2 regions of the Gracilibacillus saliphilus genome follow, and region 1 is predicted to be linked to the other one. Evidence: riboswitches for the same ligand, from Rfam matches in the RefSeq annotation. Region 1 holds a riboswitch; the other holds the start of a gene.
What was found. A riboswitch is a leader RNA that binds a small molecule or an ion and turns the genes downstream of it on or off. The one in region 1 is predicted to bind cyclic di-GMP.
Positions count from the first base shown of each region.

Region 1 (4,220 bases):
AAAAAAATCAAGGTTATATCCAGATGACTTAGGGAGATGGCAAGCAATTCAACAATATATACAACAAAAACAGATATTAGGATTTGTCCCGATTTATTTTGCCAAAAGTAATCAACCATTTGTAATAGATCAAGATCAAATTTATTATCTGATGCCATGGGTAGAACAGGATTATACGGATCAGCCTATAGATGAATATGCATCTGTTATTCACGCCATAGGACGTCTACATGCTGCAACGATGGATTATCATCAGATTGCACCATTAAAACAAAACAAAGATGGTATGGAACAGCAATTTCAGCAAGAATTATCCAGCTATCGGGACCAAATGTTAAAGTACGTTCGCTATTTTGAAGCAAAGCGTTTTATGTCCCCTTATGAGTTGCAAATTTGCATGTATTATCGTGATATAGAACAAACATTTAATCAACTAGAAAGATGGCAAGAAATTTATTTAGATGTAATGGAAGAAACAAACGAAATGAAATATACCTTATGTCATGGGAATATACGACCTTCTCACTATGTGATCACACAAGCAAACACATATTTTTTGAATTGGGAACATGCATTGATGACATCTCCAACCTATGATTTAGTAAATTATTATCAATATTTATTTCAATTTCATGACTGTGATATGGGGAAAGTGACAGATTCATTTTCTATCTATTGTCGTTATATTGATTTATCGGACTATGAAAAATCTTTATTAGTTTTACAATTACTGTCTCCGGCAAATTGGTTTCATGAAGTATTTACCAGTGTGCAATCATCGAGAAATAAAAATAATATAAATTGCTCCATCAAAATTGAGCAGGAATATCGTAAGTTATTATTTGGGTTACAGCTACAAGAATTTATTTATAAAACATTAAAGTCAGAGCAATTTGAAGAAACGTATTAGAGCATTATATCCATTCTAATTGAAAAGCAATAAGAATACCAATTAGAATTCCTAACAATAAAACGTCAAAAGTAGTTGGTATAAATATTGTTCGTATCCCCTGAAAGATCACGATTGGAAGTGTACATCGTTCACAAATTAATATCCATTCTCGAGCCCAAGGTGGTAGACGGTAACGATAATAACGAGACAAAGTATCACCTCATTCACGATATAATAATTCATTATATTGTAGTTTATGCAGTAAAATTGGAATTGTACCCAAAATAAAAGTTTTAATTAAATTCATTTTAATGGAATACGTAATAAAATCTTTGCAAAATATATCTAGTTCAATTTTCTCAAAAATCTATAGATATGCAGGAATATAATTGATGCATATCGAATATATACTAGATAATAGGTACTATGGATTCGCAAAAAATCTATTGTTGTTTTATAGGGGGGTGTATAGCGGTAGTGTTCTTTTGGAATAATATAAGTTTAAGCTGATCGACGAATGAAAAAATTAGGAGCTACTGTTATAGTAACATTTAAGCAAGTGATAAGGATATAAGGGCTTGCATGATACTCTAACTATGGATTCGTACGTTGTATATTCGATAGATACAATCAGAAAAAGGCAAACCTATTGAGAGGTAGGGACGCAAAGTTACAGGTCCGTTTAATACATATGTATTCGGATGGCTGAGCTGCCTGAAATACAGTAGTGTATTTTAGGAGGGGAATACGTTTATGCCAACAAAAGTAAACGTGGATTATGAATGGATTTACTTGATAGCAAAAGCGAAAGCGGAAGGTTACACAGTAGAAGAAGTTCGAGAATTCCTAAAACAGAATAAATACAAGTCCAACGTGCAACCAAACTAATAATAAAACCCTACAAAATAGGGTTTTTTATTTTTTAAGAAAGTATATAACCATAGGGAGCACAACATTTTTAGAGATTTCAACACTATTTTTTAGCGCTTTTATGGAATTACACTACATAGAGTTTTCAATAGTTCCTGGTTTGTATCAACAGAATAATAGGATGTTTACGTAAATATTGCATTTTGATTTGGAAAAAATATTTGTTTTTAGATGGTGCTGGTTTATTAGACTGAAAATGACAATTTTGATATACTAACTGCGATCGATATGATACATACAAATCGTTTAAAAGGTGAAAACTATCGTAATTAATAATGGCTCTAAAACAAGAAGGGAAGGATTCGATGATAGGAAACAGACCTAAAATAGTTGTACTTGGAGCAGGCTATGCAGGAATGATGACAACCAAACGTTTAACACAACAATTTGCACCAGAAGAAGCAGAGATTACATTAGTCAACAAACACAATTATCATTACCAAACAACGTGGTTGCATGAAGTAGCTGCAGGAACAATTGATGTCAATCGCTCTCGAATTATGATTTCCGATGTCATTAATACTCGCCGCGTAAATTTTGTACATGATACAGTGGTGAAAATTAACAAAGAATCCAAAACAGTTCAACTAGAAAATGGCGAAATTAATTATGATTATTTAGTGATTGGACTAGGTTTTGAAAAAGCCGCATTTGGTATTCCTGGTATGGAAGAGCATGCTTTTTCGATTCAGAGTGTCGACACGAGTCGTATGATTAGAGATCATATTGAATATCAGTTTGCTCGTTATCGTAATGAGAAAAATCCTGATCCAAGTATGCTAACGATCGTTGTAGGTGGTGCAGGTTTCACCGGTATCGAATTTTTAGGTGAGTTAGCAGAACGAATTCCGCTATTATGTAAGAAATATGATATCCCACGTCAAGACGTAAGGATCATTGATATTGAAGCAATGCCTACCATTTTACCAAACTTTGATGAAGAATTATTAACTTACGCGAAAGAATCCTTGGAATATCGTGGTATAGAATTCAAGCTTGGTACCAAGATTAAAGAGGTGAAAGAAGACTCCGTTGTTGTTGGCGAAGAGGAAGAAGAAGAAATTAAAGCAGGTACGATAGTTTGGACTGGTGGTGTACAAGCTAATCGAATTGTAGGAGAATCTGGTTTTGAATTAACGAAAGGTAAAGTCAATGTAGATGCAACATTACGTGCTCCAGGACATGATGAAGTCTTTATTTTAGGTGATTGTGCCTGGGTAATGAATAACGAAACTGGAAAACCATACCCACCTACAGCCCAAATTGCCATACAGGAAGCAGATGTATGCGCGCATAATCTTAGAACGATGATTTATGGTGGTACATTACAAGAATTCAAATTCGATGATAAAGGAACAGTTGCATCTTTAGGGGGAAGTGATGCGATGGGCACGGTATTTGATGGCAATAAATTATATGGTATGCAGGCAAAAGTGATGAAAAATGTGATTGATGACCGCTACTTGTTCTTATTAGGCGGGCCAATGCTCGTACTAAAAAAGGGTAAATTCCGTCCGTTTTAACAGAACTATAAAAGAGGAGGAAATCATATGAAAAATACATTATTTTACACATTATTAACAGTAGTTGCGACCATTGCATATGTATTTGTTTCTAGGAAAATGGAAGATAAGCGGGATTTTCGCTAATAATTGTGAGCAGATACAATCAGGTGTCTGCTCTATTACATTACATAGACCTAGTACTTTGGAGGAGATGTCATGTTTTCGATTAAACAATTGGTTTTTAAGGATATACTAACAGTCAACAAATTGGAAATTGAATCAGGTAAAATTTACTGCTTATTTGGAGAAAGTGGCAGTGGTAAATCTACCTTGTTAAAAATGTTTAACAGCATGCTTACTCCTGATCAGGGTACTATTACTTATAAAGGTCAATCGATCGCAAACTTAGACCCTGTTCAATTAAGAAGAGAAGTGGTAATGCTTGGACAGGACCCCATAGTTTTTGAAGGAACAGTTCGCGATAACCTTTTAATAGGACGGCAATTTGCAGATGAAGCAGATGTCGAAGATCAGGTGTTGATTGATTTATTAAAAGACTTACGTCTAACAAAAGATTTAGATGAAGAAGCGGATAAACTATCTGGTGGTGAACAACAAAGGTTAGCATTTGGACGTGTGCTTTTGACGAATGCCGAAGTCTACTTGATGGACGAACCTACATCCGCTCTTGATGAAGAAACGGAAACCGCGATTATGGACTTGTTTACAAAGAAAATCCGTGACGAAGGTAAAACGGCGATCATGGTTACACATTCAAAAGAAGTCGCAGAAAAATATAGTGATGAAATTATCTATATGAACGACATAGTAACGAAAGAGGGTGCTCTTTCATGAATGAAATGCTTGAAATTACGATATGGCAGCTCGTTACT
Region 1 is NZ_WJEB01000025.1:9,265-13,484, reverse strand. It holds gene GHT08_RS15410 (phosphotransferase) at 1-910, shown strand, start outside; gene GHT08_RS15405 (hypothetical protein) at 915-1,103, opposite strand; cyclic di-GMP riboswitch class I at 1,522-1,610, shown strand; gene GHT08_RS15400 (anti-repressor SinI family protein) at 1,646-1,780, shown strand; gene GHT08_RS15395 (NAD(P)/FAD-dependent oxidoreductase) at 2,128-3,345, shown strand; gene GHT08_RS15390 (ABC transporter ATP-binding protein) at 3,544-4,182, shown strand; gene GHT08_RS15385 (ABC transporter permease) at 4,179-4,220, shown strand, end outside.

Region 2 (4,220 bases), on a different contig from region 1:
AAATATGTAGAAAGATAAAGCATTTCTATATTTAATGTAAGCTATAAATAGCGACGGGTAAAGATATTTTCGAGAATTTTGTCGGAATTTGTTTTATTTTGCAACAACTATTGAATTCCTCGCCCATTTATTGATGATTCGGTTTACCATTTTCCTTTTCTTGCTTTTGACGATTTTCTTTGGCTTTTTTAGCTTGCTTTTTTTCGGCTTCTTCTTCAGCTTTCTCTTGCTTTTCTAGGGCCTTTTCTTCTGCTTTTTTCCGCTTTTCTTGAGCTTTTTCTTTTGCTTTTTCTTTTGCTTTATTAGCTTTCTCTTCTGCATCTTCTATTTTTTCTTGCGCCTTTCGCTCAGCTTTCTCAGCTTTTTCAGCAGCCTTTTGTTGTTTCTTTTCAGCCTTTTCTTCTGCCTTTTGTTGTTTCTTTTCAGCTTTGTTCTGTTTTTGTTCTGCTTTCACAACAGCTTCCGCTTCTTTATCATTTTCTTCCTCAACTTGTTCTGCAGCCGCTTCTTCACGTTCCTCTTGTAATTCTCTTTCTTCTTCTTCTTCTTTTTCTTGCTCTTGTTCATCTTCGTCTTCGTCTGATACAGCTTTTTCCGCTTTCGCTCTTAGATAGTTTTCTTCTGCACGCTTTTGATTTTCAAGCGCTTTTGCGATACCTGCTTTTGCTTCTTCTGGTAAATCTTCACGCTCTAATAAAGCTTGCAGTTTGATTGTACGTTGTTTGGCGCTTTCTCTTAATTCTTCTTCTGATTTATCTTGATCCTCCGCACTTTCTTCTTGATTTTCTTCATCGGAGTCTTCTCCTTGCTCATTTTCATCATTATCGTCACTATCAGGTAATTCTACTCTTTCTACTTCGTCAACCTCTTCATTTGCTTCCTCTTCTGATGCTTCTCGCTCTTCCTCTGATTCTTCTAATTCACTTTCTAAACGCTCCAAATATTCCTCATATTGTTCAATTAACTGTTCTGCTTCCTCGAGATTACCTTCTTCAATAGTTGCTTCTATTTCACTTAAACGATCATTAGCGAACTCATCTAATAATAACGCTCTTTCCATTTGATCCTCTGTTAGTGCAAGCTCTGTTTCCTCAATTAAAATCGATGTATCATATAATTCCTCATCAGGAGTTACCGTTTCCTCTGCTTCATTTGCAAACGCCGTATTCCCTACAAAAAATACACTAATAGTTGCTAGTGATAACCATGTTTTTAATTTCATATCTGCTATTCCCTCCATTTAAAATATAGTAATGCCTTCATTGAATGCATTAATTTGATTCTTGCTTTCCTGATAATGTTGTTCAGGTGTCATATAAGTAAAAATTAATTGGTGTTCCGAACCTTGGTGAAAGTAAACATCCCCACGAATATTTTCTTTTCGGTTCGTAATCAGTGCTATGTAATTCTCATCGTCTTCTATTAATTCTACTTTTTTAGAAAATGATGCTAGTACATCCTTTTTCAAGATATCAATCGTTTGTTCTTTGCTTACGATCGAGACTATTAATCTGGTTGTCCCATTAGAAAAAATCACGTTTTGCTCTTGTTCAGCAGTTGCTTCTTCATCAACCGACCAACCATCAATTTCTTCTATTTGGAAAACGTCATTTTCATACAACACTGCTTCTGTTTCTGCTTGTCCAGCATTGTTATCATCATTTGTAGCATCTTCACCTTGACCACAAGCACATAACATGAACAAACAGGTGATCATCATTGCTCGTTTCAACGTCTCACCTCCATCTTTTTTTCCCACTCTTGGCAGCTGGCTGACATGATTAGCCCCTATAGCTTTGCGTCACTGTTTTTCAACAGTTTTGCCTTTCTCCCTTTTCTACTACCTATACGAAAGAATCTAATCAAAACAGGGGGGAAACTGAAAATTGTTTTAAACGTAATTAACATTATGTCTATTATTTTTAATAGAACATTAACACTTTTTACAATGTATGATGCTACACTAGACTTGTAAAATAATAGATTGGAGGAATGGATGAAATGAAGAAGTTTGTTTCTGTTGTTACGTTGTTGGTGGTTGTTATGTTAGTTGCCTCCCCTTCCCTTGTCGCTAGTGTTCATCTTGATCCGAAAGAAGAAAAGTATGATGACTATGTTGCAGAACTTGTCCAAAAGCAACCAGGCATAACTACTGAAGAAGTGAAAGAAGCTATTGCTTTAGCTGCAGAAGAAACCCGAAAGCCAGAAATGGTTATTGCCAAACAAGCTTTAAATGAACTAAACCAAGCGATCAAACAGGAAAATGCTGAAAAGGATACCTCCATTTCCGTTATGGGCGGAAGTTCCGGTGCCTATAAATTAGAACCTGCCAGAAATAAAGGGGACTTATTCTATACTCCTTCCTCAACATTAGGTATCCAGCACGGTCATAATGGAATCTATCACACTACTACAAATATCGTAGAATCAATCCCTGACACAGGTGTTAGAAAAATAAAATACAATGCACGAAATGTTGAAAAAGATGCTGTTATGCAATCTGTCCAATCCTCGCAAACAAATCGGGATAAAGCTGCTGACTGGGCTAATTCCAGAGTAGGAGTAGATGCATATTCCTATAACTTTGCGACAAACCGCCATACAAGTAAATATGGTGATAAAAATTGCTCAAAATTAATATGGAGTGCTTATATGTTAGAGGCAAATATTGACTTAGACAAAAATCAAGGCTTCGGCGTCTATCCAACAGATATACGTGATAGCTCCTATACTGTTACGTATAACACCATTCAATAAGCTTAGGAGAGTCTATGAAAAATTTTCTACACTATATCGTTTTACTAGTATTGCTCGTTTTGATAGGCGGATGTGGAAATACACAATATGAAAGTATTCATGAATCAATCGGTCTATTATATTTTTCTACCTCTATAGATAAAAGTAATGGCAAAGGTAGTCTCTATACCATCGATTCATCCGGTAAGGTTGCCAATGTATTAGAAACAGAAGGCTTGGAGTTAGGAGAAATATATCATCAAAACGATACAGTGATCGTCAATGATGTATCACACAGTTATCTAATCGATGAAGATATCAGTGAAGAAACGCGAGAACAAAAAGAATATACCGCGATTTTCGCAGATTATATGGATGATGGAGAACGGGTCGAATTATACAACAGTGGATATGATGAAAATGGAACTTATCATTCTCATCTATATTGGGAGCACGAAGGCAAGATGCAATTTCAGGATCTACGCTATTTTATAACGACAGCAGGCATTTATGACGATTCGCTCTATGTTTTAGAAGAAAAAGAAACGGATGAACACATGGTACTACAAGAAATTGTGTTGGATGAGACTGCAGTAGACAATCCATTACTATCATTAGATTATCAAACCGACGAGCTTGTCCCATTAACTGATATGATCGTTACGGAAGAACTAATTTATTGTATTGTTGATATCCAACAGGAATATTCGGTCTTGGTGATCAATAAAGATACTGGAAAAGTCAATGAAAATAACTTTTTGTCATTCGATTCCAATGAGAACATGTCTACCTATTTACCTTATTCCGTCTACAATAGTATTCACTGGTCAGATAACCAATTATTTTTCTTAGATGGACAAGGTAGCTTGTATCAATTTAACAAAGATGGAGTACTAGAAACTACGTATGAGGTACCGGACACAAGTGATGAGAGCCTATATATTTTTCCATCTTGGTCGGAAAATGATTTGTATGTCTTTGAAATGACTGAGACTTCTTCGGTAAAAAAGATAAACTTGAGGGAAATGGATCTGGAGGATGAACTAGAATTAAAGGAAGGTTCATTTTCTGAGATTAGTGAACAGTTTTTGTATGATTTTGAAGTGATCAATGGGTTTTAAGCAAGGGGTGAGGCCTCTTGCTTTTTTATATGAAAATCCGCATTTATATTAGTATATATTCCTCTTACAAGCATTTTAACTTGTACATATTATATGGATATGTAACGGAAAGGAGGAAAACAATTGGCAAAGCAATCAAAACCGATGACAGCGAATTTAGCAAAGCAATTACTTTCCGATAGTAAAGTTTATTTAACGCCTGAGGGTAAGAGGATATTGAATAGTATGGTAAAAAAATAATCTTTTACAACAAGTGTGCACTTTCTAGTGCGCACTTGTTGTTGTCATTATTTCCAATTGGTTCAATAAAAACCCTGTTATCTATTTAATATTTGTTTATTTCATCTAAAAGTTTCCTGATAG
Region 2 is NZ_WJEB01000001.1:223,047-227,266, reverse strand. It holds gene GHT08_RS00900 (DUF5667 domain-containing protein) at 128-1,222, opposite strand; gene GHT08_RS00895 (hypothetical protein) at 1,241-1,732, opposite strand; cyclic di-GMP riboswitch class I at 1,761-1,835, opposite strand; gene GHT08_RS00890 (hypothetical protein) at 2,002-2,757, shown strand; gene GHT08_RS00885 (hypothetical protein) at 2,772-3,857, shown strand.
Region 2: it holds a riboswitch for cyclic di-GMP, as region 1 does, so the genes downstream of both, GHT08_RS00895 (hypothetical protein) here and GHT08_RS15400 (anti-repressor SinI family protein) in region 1, are expected to answer to the same signal.